4 regions of the Streptomyces sp. NPDC057253 genome follow, and region 3 is predicted to be linked to each of the others. Evidence: riboswitches for the same ligand, from Rfam matches in the RefSeq annotation. Region 3 holds a riboswitch; each other region holds the start of a gene.
The links. Region 3 has a riboswitch for cyclic di-AMP ahead of ACFULQ_RS38705 (NlpC/P60 family protein). Riboswitches for the same ligand answer to the same signal wherever they lie in the genome.
Positions count from the first base shown of each region.

Region 1: linked by a shared signal. The riboswitch ahead of ACFULQ_RS34765 (M23 family metallopeptidase) and the one ahead of ACFULQ_RS38705 (NlpC/P60 family protein) in region 3 are both predicted to bind cyclic di-AMP.
Region 2: linked by a shared signal. The riboswitch ahead of ACFULQ_RS22710 (transglycosylase SLT domain-containing protein) and the one ahead of ACFULQ_RS38705 (NlpC/P60 family protein) in region 3 are both predicted to bind cyclic di-AMP.
Region 4: linked by a shared signal. The riboswitch ahead of ACFULQ_RS14720 (M23 family metallopeptidase) and the one ahead of ACFULQ_RS38705 (NlpC/P60 family protein) in region 3 are both predicted to bind cyclic di-AMP.

Region 1 is NZ_JBHUXV010000087.1:8,648-11,894, reverse strand. It holds gene ACFULQ_RS34775 (M16 family metallopeptidase) at 1-291, shown strand, start outside; gene ACFULQ_RS34770 (M16 family metallopeptidase) at 288-1,676, shown strand; cyclic di-AMP (ydaO/yuaA leader) riboswitch at 1,901-2,063, shown strand; gene ACFULQ_RS34765 (M23 family metallopeptidase) at 2,077-2,838, shown strand; gene ACFULQ_RS34760 (GntR family transcriptional regulator) at 3,038-3,247, shown strand, end outside.
Region 2 is NZ_JBHUXV010000041.1:18,827-22,073, forward strand. It holds gene ACFULQ_RS22705 (CocE/NonD family hydrolase) at 1-1,371, shown strand, start outside; cyclic di-AMP (ydaO/yuaA leader) riboswitch at 1,611-1,812, shown strand; gene ACFULQ_RS22710 (transglycosylase SLT domain-containing protein) at 1,818-2,300, shown strand; gene ACFULQ_RS22715 (HAD family hydrolase) at 2,304-3,116, opposite strand.
Region 3 is NZ_JBHUXV010000111.1:1,532-4,778, forward strand. It holds gene ACFULQ_RS38700 (tellurite resistance/C4-dicarboxylate transporter family protein) at 1-131, opposite strand, end outside; gene ACFULQ_RS38705 (NlpC/P60 family protein) at 335-1,495, opposite strand; cyclic di-AMP (ydaO/yuaA leader) riboswitch at 1,504-1,663, opposite strand; gene pcrA (DNA helicase PcrA) at 1,984-3,247, shown strand, end outside.
Region 4 is NZ_JBHUXV010000022.1:21,074-24,320, forward strand. It holds partial or broken gene ACFULQ_RS14715 (aldo/keto reductase) at 1-585, opposite strand, end outside; gene ACFULQ_RS14720 (M23 family metallopeptidase) at 758-1,783, opposite strand; cyclic di-AMP (ydaO/yuaA leader) riboswitch at 1,795-1,952, opposite strand; tRNA gene ACFULQ_RS14725 (tRNA-Met) at 2,247-2,320, opposite strand; gene ACFULQ_RS14730 (class II glutamine amidotransferase) at 2,379-3,128, shown strand.

The DNA.
Region 1 (3,247 bases), on a different contig from region 3:
CTGGACCGGCTCGGCACCGTCGCGGGCCGCGCCGACGAACTGTGCCGCTACGCCGTCCTGTTCGGCGACCCGCAGCTCGCCCTGACCGCCGTACAGCGCGTCCTGGAGGTGAGCGCCGAGGAGGTCCAGGCGGTCGCCAAGGCCAAGCTGCGCCCCGACAACCGCGCGGTGCTCGTCTACGAGCCCACCGCCCCGGCCGAGATCGCCGACAGCGCCGAGGACGCCGCCGAGGACCCGGAAGCCGCGGCGACCGTAGAAGCCACCGACGAGAACGAGGAGGCGGCCAAGTGACCGAGCTCGCCGCGATGGAATTCCACCCGCAGCCGCAGGCGGGCGAGCCCAAGGTCTGGGCCTTCCCCGCCCCTGAGCGTGGGACGCTCGACAACGGCCTCACGCTCCTGCGCTGCCACCGCCCCGGCCAGCAGGTCGTCGCCGTCGAGGTGCTCCTGGACGCGCCCCTGGACGCCGAACCGGCCGGCCTGGACGGCGTCGCCACGATCATGGCGCGCGCCTTCTCCGAGGGCACCGACAAGCACTCCGCCGAGGAGTTCGCCGCAGAGCTGGAGCGCTGCGGTGCCACCCTCGACGCGCACGCCGACCACCCCGGCGTCCGCCTCAGCCTCGAAGTGCCCGCCTCCCGCCTCGCCAAGGCGCTCGGTCTGCTGGCCGACGCGCTCAGGGCGCCCGCGTTCGCGGACAGCGAGGTCGAGCGGCTCGTCACCAACCGCCTGGACGAGATCCCGCACGAGCTGGCCAACCCCTCGCGCCGCGCCGCCAAGGAGCTCTCCCGGGAGCTGTTCCCGGCGGACTCCCGCATGTCGCGCCCGCGCCAGGGCACCGAGGAGGCCGTCGAGAACATCGACTCCGCGGCCGTACGCGCCTTCTACGAGAAGCACGTGCGCCCCGCCACCGCGACCGCCGTGGTCGTCGGCGACCTCACCGGCATCGACCTGGACGCGCTGCTCGCCGACACCCTCGGCTCCTGGACCGGTTCGCAGGCCCAGCCGCGCCCGGTGCCGCCGGTGACCGCCGACGACACCGGCCGGGTCGTCATCGTGGACCGCCCCGGCGCCGTCCAGACGCAGCTGCTGATCGGCCGTATCGGCGCCGACCGGCACGCACGCGTGTGGCCCGCGCAGGTGCTCGGCACGTACTGCCTCGGCGGCACCCTCACCTCCCGCCTGGACCGCGTCCTGCGCGAGGAGAAGGGCTACACCTACGGCGTGCGCGCGTTCGGGCAGGTCCTCAGGTCCGCCCCGGACGGCTCGGGGGCCGCGATGCTCGCCATCAGCGGTTCCGTGGACACCCCCAACACGGGTCCCGCGCTGGACGACCTGTGGAAGGTGCTGCGCACGCTCGCCGAGGGCGGTCTCACCGACGCCGAGCGCGATGTCGCCGTCCAGAACCTCGTCGGGGTGGCGCCGCTCAAGTACGAGACCGCGGCGGCCGTGGCGAGCACGCTGGCCGACCAGGTCGAACAGCACCTGCCGGACGACTACCAGGCGACGCTGTACCAGCAGCTCGCCGCGACCGGCACCGTGGAGGCCACCGCGGCCGTCGTGAACGCCTTCCCGGTGGACCGGCTGGTGACGATCCTGGTCGGCGACGCGGCCGCCATCAAGGAGCCCGTCGAGGCCCTCGGCATCGGCGAGGTCAAGGTCGTGACAGCCGAGTAGCGGACGCGACCCACGCGCACGTGACCCGAAGGGGCCCTGGTGACCGATGTGTCACCAGGGCCCCTTCGACACCCAGGTCTCTTAGATGTCCGAATTGGGCCGGAGGTTGCCTGTCTGCCCTGTGGGATGCGCTACAAACACCGTGATCGGTTTGGGGATCGAAAGTCCGCCCGCATAGCGTCCCCTGGGCTGTTCGTCAGGCAGTGCGCCGCGTCCGCGGCACCGGACAGTCATCGCCGAGTCCCCGTACGGCGCGAGCCAGGGGAGCCGGGGACCCACCACACGTCCCTGGGGTGAATCGGACGCCCGCGCACCGCGAGGGGGTCCGTAGGAGACCTTCCTGCTCCGAACCCGTCAGCTAACCCGGTAGGCGAGAAGGAAGGAAAGGACCAGCCACCACATGGCGTTCACCTGCGCCACCGGGAAGCACCGTCGTCCCAGCCGTATGAAGCGCACCACCGCCCGCGCCGCGGGCGTCGCCGCCCTCGCCACCACCGGCGTCATCGGCACCCTCGCCGCCCCGGCGCTCGCCGCCGACAACTCCGTGAGCTCCGTCGAACAGAGCGGCCTCATGCCCGTCGTCAGCGCCGGTGACTCGCTCGCCGAGCAGATCGACGCCCAGGCCGTGGCCCAGGCGCAGGCCGCCGCGCAGAAGAAGGCGGCCGCCGAGGCCAAGCGCAAGGCCGAGGCACGGGCCAAGGAGATACGCGAGGCCAAGGAGCGCGCCGCCCGCGAGGCCGAGCGCAAGCGCCTGAACGCCTTCGTCGCCCCGATCTCCGGCTCCTACATCTCCACCGGCTACAAGAGCGGCGGCTCCATCTGGTCGTCCGGCAGCCACACCGGTGTCGACTTCCACGCCGCCAGCGGCACCTCCGTGCACGCGGTCGGCCGCGGCACCGTCGTGGAGGCCGGCTGGGGCGGGTCGTACGGCAACAACATCGTGATCCGGATGGCCGACGGCACCTACACGCAGTACGGCCACCTCTCGTCGATCGGCGTCTCGGTCGGCCAGTCGGTCACCCCCGGCCAGCAGATCGGCCTGTCCGGCGCGACCGGCAACGTCACCGGGCCGCACCTGCACTTCGAGGCGCGCACCAGCCCCGAGTACGGCTCGGACATCGATCCCGTCGCCTACCTGCGCTCGCACGGCGTCAGCGTCTGACGACCCGCGCGCGACCTCCGCGCGGCCTTCGTGAAGCCCCGGCTCCTCCGAGCCGGGGTTTCGTCGTTTCCAACGCCCCGCTGTCCAAAAAATATCCCCGGATTCCGGCCCGCCGTCGGAAATTCCCGCTGATTGCAATAGAGTCACTGAACACACGTCAATCGGCGACGTTTCACGGGGATTAAGACGGAGGTCGGACATGCGTATTCCGGCGCACTCGGTATGCACAGCGATCCGGGACGACATCGTCGCCGGTGTCCACGAGCGCGGCAGCCGGCTCACCGAGGAACTGCTCGCCCGTCGCTACGGCGTCTCCCGCGTCCCCGTCCGGGAGGCCCTGCGCACACTGGAGGCCGAGGGCTTCGTGGTGACGCGCCGGCACGCGGGCGCGTGCGTCGCCGAACCGACC
Region 2 (3,247 bases), on a different contig from region 3:
CCGCCGGACCCGCTCCATGTCGGCGACGACTGGCGGGACATGTGGCTCAAGCGCCTGGAGGCCCTGGACCCGCCGCTCCACACCTGGCTCGCCCACCAGACCCGTGACGAACACTGGCGCCATGACAGCGTCCGCGAGGACTACGGCTCCATCGACGCGGCGGTCCTCGCAGTGGGCGGCTGGCACGACCCGTACCGCGACACGGTCCTGCGGCTGGTCGAGCACCTGCCGGCCGACCGGGTCCGCGGGATCGTCGGCCCCTGGTCCCACCAGTACCCGGACCGCGGCACCTACGTCAGCCACTCCCACCCCCCGGCGACGGCGTACGGCACCCTGCCCGGCCGCTGGGTCGGCGAGCCCGCCTGGCCCTCCCCCCACGTCACGACGGTGTCGTACGGCCTTCAGGGCCCCGCCGTGCTGGTCCGCTCGCCGCAGCACACCGGCGTGGACGCCGGCCCGTTCGTCCCGTCCGGCGGCGACGCCGATCTGCCGCCGGACCAGCGGGAGGAGGACGCCCGTTCGGCCTGCTTCGAGTTCGCGGTGGGTGAGCAGACGTGCGTGCTGGGGCGGCCGCGGGTGCGGCTCAGGGTGACCTCGGAGGTGTCGCGCGGGCAGGTCGTGGCACGGCTGTGCGATGTCGCGCCGGACGGCTCGTCGACCCTCGTGACGCGGGGGGCGCTGAACCTCTCCGCACGCCATGGCCCGGACCGGGCGGTGCCCTGGGAGCCGGGGGCCACGCAGGAGGTGGCCTTCGAGCTGAGCGGCACCGGGCACGCCTTCCCGCCCGGCCACCGGATCCGGCTCGCCGTGTCCTCGGCGTACTGGCCGTGGATCTGGCCGCAGCCCGAGTCGCAGGCGGGCTTCACGCTGGACCCCGCGGGCAGCTTCCTGGAGTTGCCGGTACGCGCGCGTGAGGCGTCCCCGGACATCACGTTCGCGGAGCCGGAGCAGGCCGCGCCGCCGGGAGGCACGCAGGGCGTGGCCGCCGACGGATGGAGCCCGGTCACGCTGGACGAGCCGCGACCCGAGCGGCTGGTCGTGCGGGACGTGGCCAAGGGCGAGTGGCGTCTGGAGGTCGATCCCCGGTACGGCGGCACGCGCGTGTACCCCGACGGGCTGGAGTTCACCGAGGACGCGCGGGAGACGTACACGATCGACGAGAAGGACCCGCTGTCCGCGCGCACCCGCTCGGACCGGTCGATCCGGCTGCACCGACCCGAGCTCGCCTGGGACACCACCGTGCGCTCCCGCTCGGAGATCAGCTGCGACGGGACGGACTTTTCCACCTCGAACGAGGTGATGTGCACCGACGGCGGTGAGGTGGTCTTCCACCGGACATGGGAGCAGCGGATCCCACGGACGGCCGGTTGACTATGAGTTGGGTCTCTTGCCCGTTTTGCACGTCTTGCGCATGGGCGTGACTTGACTCACTCCAGCCGACGGATCGACAGATATCCGGAATTCCTCAATCCGCCTTTTCGGCTGCGTCAGTTGAGACTTGCGACCGCAAAGGATCAAGTGCCTCAAATGCCCCCGACCAAGGTCAATAGGCACTCCACGTGAATTCGCCACTTGTTCCGGACATGTGCTCTCGCATACGTTCCCGGCCTGTCGGGCGGACGCCGAATCCTGCCGCCGCCCGTACACCCACCGAGAACCACGGCAGGAGCGGGGGACCCAGGTAAGTCGCCGGAACGGTCGTCTTCGGACATACCGGTACGGCTTGGGGTGAAGTCATGCCTTTTACGGGCATGGCCGGGCAACTCCCCGCCCGAACCCGACAGCTCACCTCGCAGGCGACGGAGAGGAACTTCGCCATGCCTGCTGCCGCTCAGCACCGTGCTTCCCGCACCCACCGTCTCGTCCGCAAGCTCGCCGTCGCCGGCACCGGAGTCGCCGTACTCGCGCTCCCGCTCATCGGTGCGACGACCGCGTCCGCGGCCACCCCGGCCGTACAGACCGCGACCAGCCTCGGGTACGCCAACAACCTCGACGGCTGGATCCGCGCCTCCCTCGCCGTCATGGCGGAGCACGGGATCCCCGGCTCCTACGACGGCATCTACCGCAACGTCATCCGCGAGTCCTCCGGCAACCCCTACGCCATCAACCTCTGGGACTCCAACGCGGCCGCCGGCACGCCCTCCAAGGGCCTGCTCCAGGTGATCGACCCGACGTTCAACGCCTACCACGTGGCCAACACCTCGTGGGACCCGTACGACCCGGTCGCCAACATCACCGCGGCCTGCAACTACGCGGCGGCGCGGTACGGGTCCATCGACAACGTGTTCGGCGCCTACTAGGAACTACGCCCGGCTGAAGAGTCTTTCGAGGACGACGGCGATGCCGTCGTCCTCGTTCGACAGGGTCACCTCGTCGGCCACGGCCTTGAGTTCGGGGTGGGCGTTGGCCATCGCGACGCCGTGGGCCGCCCAGTCGAACATCGGGATGTCGTTGGGCATGTCCCCGAAGGCGATCGTCACCTCGGGTCCCAGGCCCAGGTGTTCGGCGGCCAGCGCGAGGCCGGTCGCCTTGGTGATGCCGCATGGCTGGAGTTCGACGGTCCCGGGTCCCGACATGGTGACCGTGGCCAGCGAACCCACCACCGAGCGTGCCGTGACCGCCAACTCGTCGTCCGACAGGTAGGGGTGGCGCAGCAGCACCTTGCTGATCGGCTCGCACCACAGGTCGTCGCGGCGGCCGACCCGCACCGCGGGCAGGGTCGGATGGGGCATCAGATAGCCCGGTTCGATGAGCGTGAGCCCGTCGACACCGTCCTGGTCCACCGCCGCGTACACCAGCCCGACCTCGGCCTCGATCTTCCCCAGCGCGGTCTCCGCCAGCTCCCGGTCCAGGGTCACCGACCAGAGCAGACGGTCCGCGCCGGCGTCGTACACCTGCGCGCCCTGTCCGCACACCGCGAGCCCCGTGCTGCCGAGGTCGTCGAGGAGCGGCCGCACTCTGGGCGCCGGCCGTCCGGTCACGACGAGGTGCTGGGCCCCGCCCTCCGCCACCCTCGCGAGCGCGGCCAACGACCGGTCGGAGAGGGTGTCGTCGGCGCGGAGCAGCGTGCCGTCCAGGTCGGTGGCGATGAGTGAATATGCGGGGGAGGCGGCCATGATCAGAGAATACGGATGGTTGGCCCCTCCGACTCGACGCGAACCGGACGGCTGCTGCTTTCACATCTGTTGACGGCAGTTCCGGTTCGGGGGGTGCGGCGGTGTGCTGCGCACCGCCACCGCGCGCCGCG
Region 3 (3,247 bases):
GACAGCGTCTCGTGGCCGGCCTGATGCAGGCCGACCGACAGGATGGCCGTCGCCATCACGGCGGCCCCGGCGGCGGGCGGGTGCCGCGTCCACCAGACGCGCAGGGGGGAGTGCGGGGAGGTACCGGCCATGGACCGATGCTAGGAAGCTCCGCGCGCCCGGGGAGGGGGGCGCGCACGCGCGCGTGGGGAAATACGCGCGGGCGCAGGAGCCCGGCCCGCGCTGAAAGGGGCCCCTACAGGGCGCGTTCTGCGTGACCGCCCTATAGGTGCGATTCACGGAACCGCACCTATAGGTGCCGCGTTTCGGCGGACCGGCCCTGTGGGACGGGACCTCAGGCCGGCCGTACCACGCTGTGGATCGCCGACTCGCCGTCGTAGTAGATCGACTCCTCGCGGACGTACGCGCCCGGCTTGGGGGCGTGGATCATCATGCCGTTGCCGATGTAGAGGCCGACGTGGCTGATGTCGTCGTAGAAGAAGACCAGGTCGCCGGGCTGGGCGTCGGCCAGGGAGACCGTGGTGCCGGCGTTGACCTGGTCGTAGGTGACGCGGGGGAGGGTGACGCCGGCGGCCTTCCAGGCGGCCTGGGTGAGGCCCGAGCAGTCGTAGGAGCCGGGGCCGGTGGCGCCCCAGACGTACGGCTTGCCGATCTGCGCGCGGGCGAAGGCGAGGGCCTTGGCGGCCTTGGTGGCGTACGAGGAGTCGGTCACCGTCGACGAACCGGTGGTCGACGAACCGGAACCCGACGCGCTCTCCTGGGCGGCGGCCTCCTGTGCGGCCTTTTCCGCGGCCGCCTGCTGCCGCGCCAGCTCCGCGGCCTTGCGGGCGGCCGCCTCCTGCTTCTCCTTCTCGATCGCCGCGAGGCGCGCCTTCTCCTGGGCCGTCAGCTCCGACAGCAGCTCGCGCGCGTCGGCGAGCTTCTTCTGGACGGTCGCCTTCGCGGTCTTCAGGTCGCTCTGCGTCTCGGTGAGCGACTGGAGGCTCTGGGAGGCCTCCTGACGCTTCTTCATCGTCGCCGACTGCTCGGAGACGTAGTCGTCGACCGCGCCCTTCTGACGGCTCGTGAGGCGGCCCATCAGCTGGGTCTGGTCGAAGTAGTCCTGCGGGGTGTCGGCGAGCAGGAAGGTCGCGGTGTCCGGCGCGGCGGCGCCGGTGCGGTACTGCGCGGCGGCGAAGGAGCCGAGTTCCTCGCGCGCCTGGTTGAGCTTCTCGGTGCGCTGCGCGACGTCGTCGAGGAGCGTGTCGACCTGCTTGCGCTGCTTGGTCGTCTTCTCCTTGGCGGCGTTGTAGCTGTCGGTCGCCGACTCGGCCTGGCGGTAGAGGTCGTCGACCTTCTTCTCGACCTCTTCGAGACTGGGTCTGTCATCGGCCGGCGCGGCGTTCGCCGACTGGGACAGCAGGGCCACGGAGGTGAGGGCGGCCGTCGCGAGGGCCGGGGTCCGTATGCCTGCTACGCGCGTACCAGCGGGACGCGACTTGCGGTGCGACGCCAAGGGAGGCGACTCCTTCCGTGCTCCGCCTACCGGGTTAGCTGTCGGGTTCGGGCGGGAAGGGTTGCCCTACGGCGCTCCCGTGGGCGGGAGTCGGCCGATTCACCCCGGGTTCGGTGGGTCCCCGGCTCCGGGCGCACGGCGGCGCTGCGGACTCGGCGGAGGCCGCGCGGCCCGGCGACGTTCGCCGGTGGGGGTCGTACGGCCTACCGGGAACGGTAGCCAACGGGTGTGGCCCGTGTGAAGGTTGATGTTCGATATGCCCGATACATTTTCGTGACCTAAACCTCGGGCGGTGGTCCGCGCGGCCAATCCGGAGGTATCTGCCATGACTTGGGCGTATTTTCACTGGAGTGACGCGACAGGGTCCATGTCTCGGCCTGGTCGATCGCGGAACGTGACGGGTCGGTCGCGGAGTGCGCGTGGCGGTTCCGGTGATGTTCTCAGGGCGGCGGCCGGGTGTCAGTGGGGCACCCTAGACTCGGAGAGCGATGAGCAGCCTCTTTGACGACAGCTTCCTGGCGGACCTCCAGGCCCCTCGCGGGCACGCGGAGGAGCCCCCGCCGCCGCCCGAGGACGAGCACGTACCGGAACCCGTTCCGGACGACCTGTTCGGCGGGAAGTTCGACGTGCCGCCGGACCGGGACGCCTACTACCGCGACGGCGCCCCACGCCCGGTGCTGGACCCGGCCGCGCTCCTGGACGGGCTGAACGAGAACCAGCGCGCCGCCGTCGTGCACTCCGGCACCCCGCTGCTCATCGTGGCCGGCGCCGGCTCCGGCAAGACCCGCGTGCTCACCCACCGCATCGCCCACCTCCTCGGCGAGCGCCAGGTCCACCCGGGCCAGATCCTCGCGATCACCTTCACCAACAAGGCCGCGGGCGAGATGAAGGAGCGCGTCGAGCAGCTCGTCGGCCCGCGCGCGAACGCGATGTGGGTGATGACCTTCCACAGTGCGTGCGTGCGGATCCTGCGCAGGGAGTCGAAGAAGCTCGGCTTCACCTCGTCCTTCTCGATCTACGACGCCGCCGACTCCAAGCGGCTCATGGCGCTGGTCTGCCGCGACCTGGACCTCGACCCCAAGCGGTACCCGCCGAAGTCCTTCAGCGCCAAGATCAGCAACCTGAAGAACGAGCTGATCGACGAGGAGGACTTCGCCGCCCAGGCCGGCGACGGCTTCGAGAAGACCCTCGCCCAGGCGTACGCCATGTACCAGTCGCGGCTGCGCGAGGCCAACGCCCTCGACTTCGACGACCTGATCATGACGACGGTCAACCTCCTCCGCGCCTTCCCGGATGTCGCCGAGCACTACCGCCGCCGTTTCCGGCACGTCCTCGTCGACGAGTACCAGGACACCAACCACGCCCAGTACGCGCTGGTCAGGGAGCTGGTCGGGACCTCCGAGCACCCGGTGGACGTACCCCCGAGCGAGCACGACCTGCCGCCCGCCGAGCTCTGTGTCGTCGGTGACGCCGACCAGTCGATCTACGCCTTCCGCGGCGCGACCATCCGCAACATCCTCCAGTTCGAGGAGGACTACCCGGACGCGACGACGATCCTCCTGGAGCAGAACTACCGCTCCACCCAGACGATCCTCACCGCCGCCAACGCCGTCATCGAGCGCAACGAGTCCCGGCGCCCCAAGAACCTGTGGACCAACGCGGGCGCGGGCGCGCGCATCACCGGCTATGTCGCCGACACCGAGCACGACGAGGCGCAGTTCGTCGCCGACGAGATAGACCGTCTCACCGACG
Region 4 (3,247 bases), on a different contig from region 3:
GGCGACGGCCTGGAGCTCGCCCTCGTAGGTGGCGCGCGAGACCAGGTTGTAGTGGGGCTGGAGGGCGACATAGCGCGCCAGGCCCTCCCGGTCGGAGCAGGCGAGGGACTCCGTGAGCCGCGCGGCGGAGATGTTGGACGCGCCGATGATCTCCTCGACTGGAACCTGGGTCTTGTCGAAGTGGGTGCAGTAGAGATCTATGCGGTCCGTGCCCAGCCGCTTCAGGGACGCGTCGGCGGCGGCCTTGATGTTGGCGGCGGTCAGGCCCGGGAACTCGGGGTGCCGGCTGACCTTCGTGGCGATGACGACGTCGTCGCGGTCGCCGCGGGCCGCCAGCCTCCCCCACTGCCTAAAGGGCGCAGGGGACCCCCACCCGATGATCGTCTCGGACTCACCGCCGGAGTTGCCGTCGACCCACGCGGAGTACGAGTCGGCCGTGTCGACGAAGTTGCCGCCCGCGGCGGTGTACGCGTCGAGGACGGCGAAGGACGTGGCCTCGTCGGCGGTCCAGCCGAAGACGTGGCCGCCGAGGGAGAGCGGGAAGACCTCGAGGTCGGAGGAGCCGAGCTTGCGGAGAGAAGTCATGCCATACGTCGACACCCGCGCCGGACGCCGCTCTTCCGCTCCGGCCGCAAAGTCCTCGTAGACAACCGGAATCACCCCTCCGAAACTCCGTCCCTGCACGCACCGACGGCCCTGACGTCGGGGGGACGTCGTCAGGGCCGCCGGAAACCGTAGTGAGGTCAGTGAGGGAGGCTCAGGGGTTGAGCCCCTTGCCGCGCAGCCACGCCATCGGGTCGATCCCGTCGGCCGAGCCGTTCGGGTGGACCTCCAGGTGCAGGTGCGCGCCGGTGACGTTGCCGGTGGCGCCCACGCGGCCGATGACGTCACCGGTGCCGACCTTCTGGCCGACGCTGACGCTGATCGAGGACTGGTGGCAGAACCACAGCTCGGTGCCGTCGTCGAGGGTGAGGATCGTGCGGTAGCCGTAGGAACCGGCCCAGCCGGCCTCGGTGATGGTGCCGCTGTGGATCGCCTTGATGAGCGTGCCCGTGGGGGCCGCGAAGTCGAGGCCCGTGTGGTAGCCCGAGGACCACAGCGAACCGGCCTGACCGAAGGTGCCCGTGATGGTGTACGACGAGGTCGGCAGCGTGTACTGCTTCGCGAGCTCGGCCAGGCGCGCGGCCTCGGCCTTCTTCGCGGCCTCCTCCTCCGCCTTCTTCTTCGCGGCGGCGGCCTTCTCCTGGGCTTCCTTCTCCGCCTTGGCGGCGGCCGCGTCGGCCTCCTTCTGGGCGGCGTCGGCGACGGCCTGGGCGGCCTTGGTGTCGAGCTGGTCCTGCTGGACCTCGGCCTGGGCGAGGATGCGCGAGCGCAGCGCCTCACCGGCGTCCGAGGCGCCCTTGGCGGTGTCGACGGTGGTGGTGCCGACGCTGCTGAAGGCGCTCGTGTCGTCCGCGCCGGAGTCGGAGTCGTCCGAGATGAGCGAGCCGACGTTGGGCAGGTCGGGCATCGAGATGGAGACCGGCGGCTTGCCGGTGTTGGCGCTGGCCATCCCACCGGCGCTGACCGCGGCTATGACACCTACACCGAGGACGGTGGAGCTGCGGGCGAATCCGCCGCCGCGCTGCTTGGCCACGCGATGCCGGCCTCGCACCGGGGCGAGGGAGTCGGCGGTCGGGTTCCATTCGCCGAGGGGGGCGTCGTCGTCGGGGCGGTAGCCGCCGTAGACGAGCGTGTCGCGAGGGGCGAACGGGGCCTCGGGGGCAGGCGGGTTGGACGCCACGTGGGCGTGCTCCTTTCCTTCCTTCTCGCCTACCGGGTTAGCTGACGGGTTCGGAGCAGGAAGGTCTCCTACGCGCGTAAACCAACCGTGCTGCCACGGCGGTCGACGAGCGATTCACCCCAAGGTGGTGGTTCCCCGGTTCCCTTGCGGAATTCGGCGCGTGAGCACGGAGCCGTCTCTTGTGACGGCTGGGACGACCGCGCTGCGTTATCGAACGTTAATAGACCCAGGGGTCCGATTCCAAGCCGTTCCTCTTGATCATTAACGAAATCCCGCAGGACTTACGGCCCATGAACGGCGAAAAACGGGCGAGTTGACCATGTCTCAGGCAACACGCAGGTGTTGACGGTATGTCAGGGATGATGCGGAGGGCGCTCGCTCATTCACGCAATGTTACGGACAGGCCAGAGAAAACACCCAGGGCCGGAATCCAGTGAACTGGATTCCGGCCCTGGGCCTTGAGTAGCGGGGACAGGATTTGAACCTGCGACCTCTGGGTTATGAGCCCAGCGAGCTACCGAGCTGCTCCACCCCGCGTCGGTGTGACACCAGCATACGTCATCCGCGGGGCAGGTCGCGCACGCATACTCGCCCCATGTGCCGTCTCCTCGGCGTGGTCACCCGCGCCCCGCTGCCCCTGTCCACCGCCTTGGGCGAACTGGCCGCTCCCTTCACGGAGTTGAGCCAGGAGCACGCTGACGGATGGGGGATCGCGGCCCGGCCGGGGCGGGACGGGAACGGTCCGCGGGTGGTCAAGGGGATCGAGCGGGCCGTGGGAGACCGGCTCTGGGGCGACGCGCTCACCGGGACGCGCGCCGACGCCGCCGTGCTGCATCTGCGGATGGCGAGCCCCGGGCTGCCCGTCGTGCCGGGCAACACCCACCCGTTCACCGCGGGCGGCCTCGCCTTCGCGCACAACGGCTTCTTCTCTCCGTACGACGCCCTCGACGAGCTCATCGATCCCGACCTGCTGTCCGGGGCGGGCGGGAGCACCGACTCCGAGCGGTTCTTCCTGCGGGTGCTGACCCTGCTGCGGGACAAAGGCCCGGTCGACGCGCTCGCGCGGACCGCCGAGGACATCCGCGCCCGCGCGTCCTTCGCGAGCCTCAACTGCCTGCTGCTGACCGAGGAGGCGCTGTACGCGTACGCCGACGAGGACCCGGACTCCGAGGTCAGCCGCCGGCGCGGGCCCGACTTCTTCCGGCTGCGGTACCGGGCGGACGGCGAGCGGGTGGTCGTGGCGTCGAGCGGGGTGCCCCAGCCGGACGGAGCGTGGCGGGTGCTGCCGTACCGGCGGGTGCTGGAGGTCCGGCGGGGTGACCTGGGCGTACGTGTGCACGGGTGAGGGCCGGCGGGACGACCTGGGCGGCATCCGTACGCACGGGCGAGGGGCGGCGAGACAACCTGCGCGTCCGTGCACACAGACGAGGGGCGACGGGGCGACCTCCGCGTACGTGCGCGCAG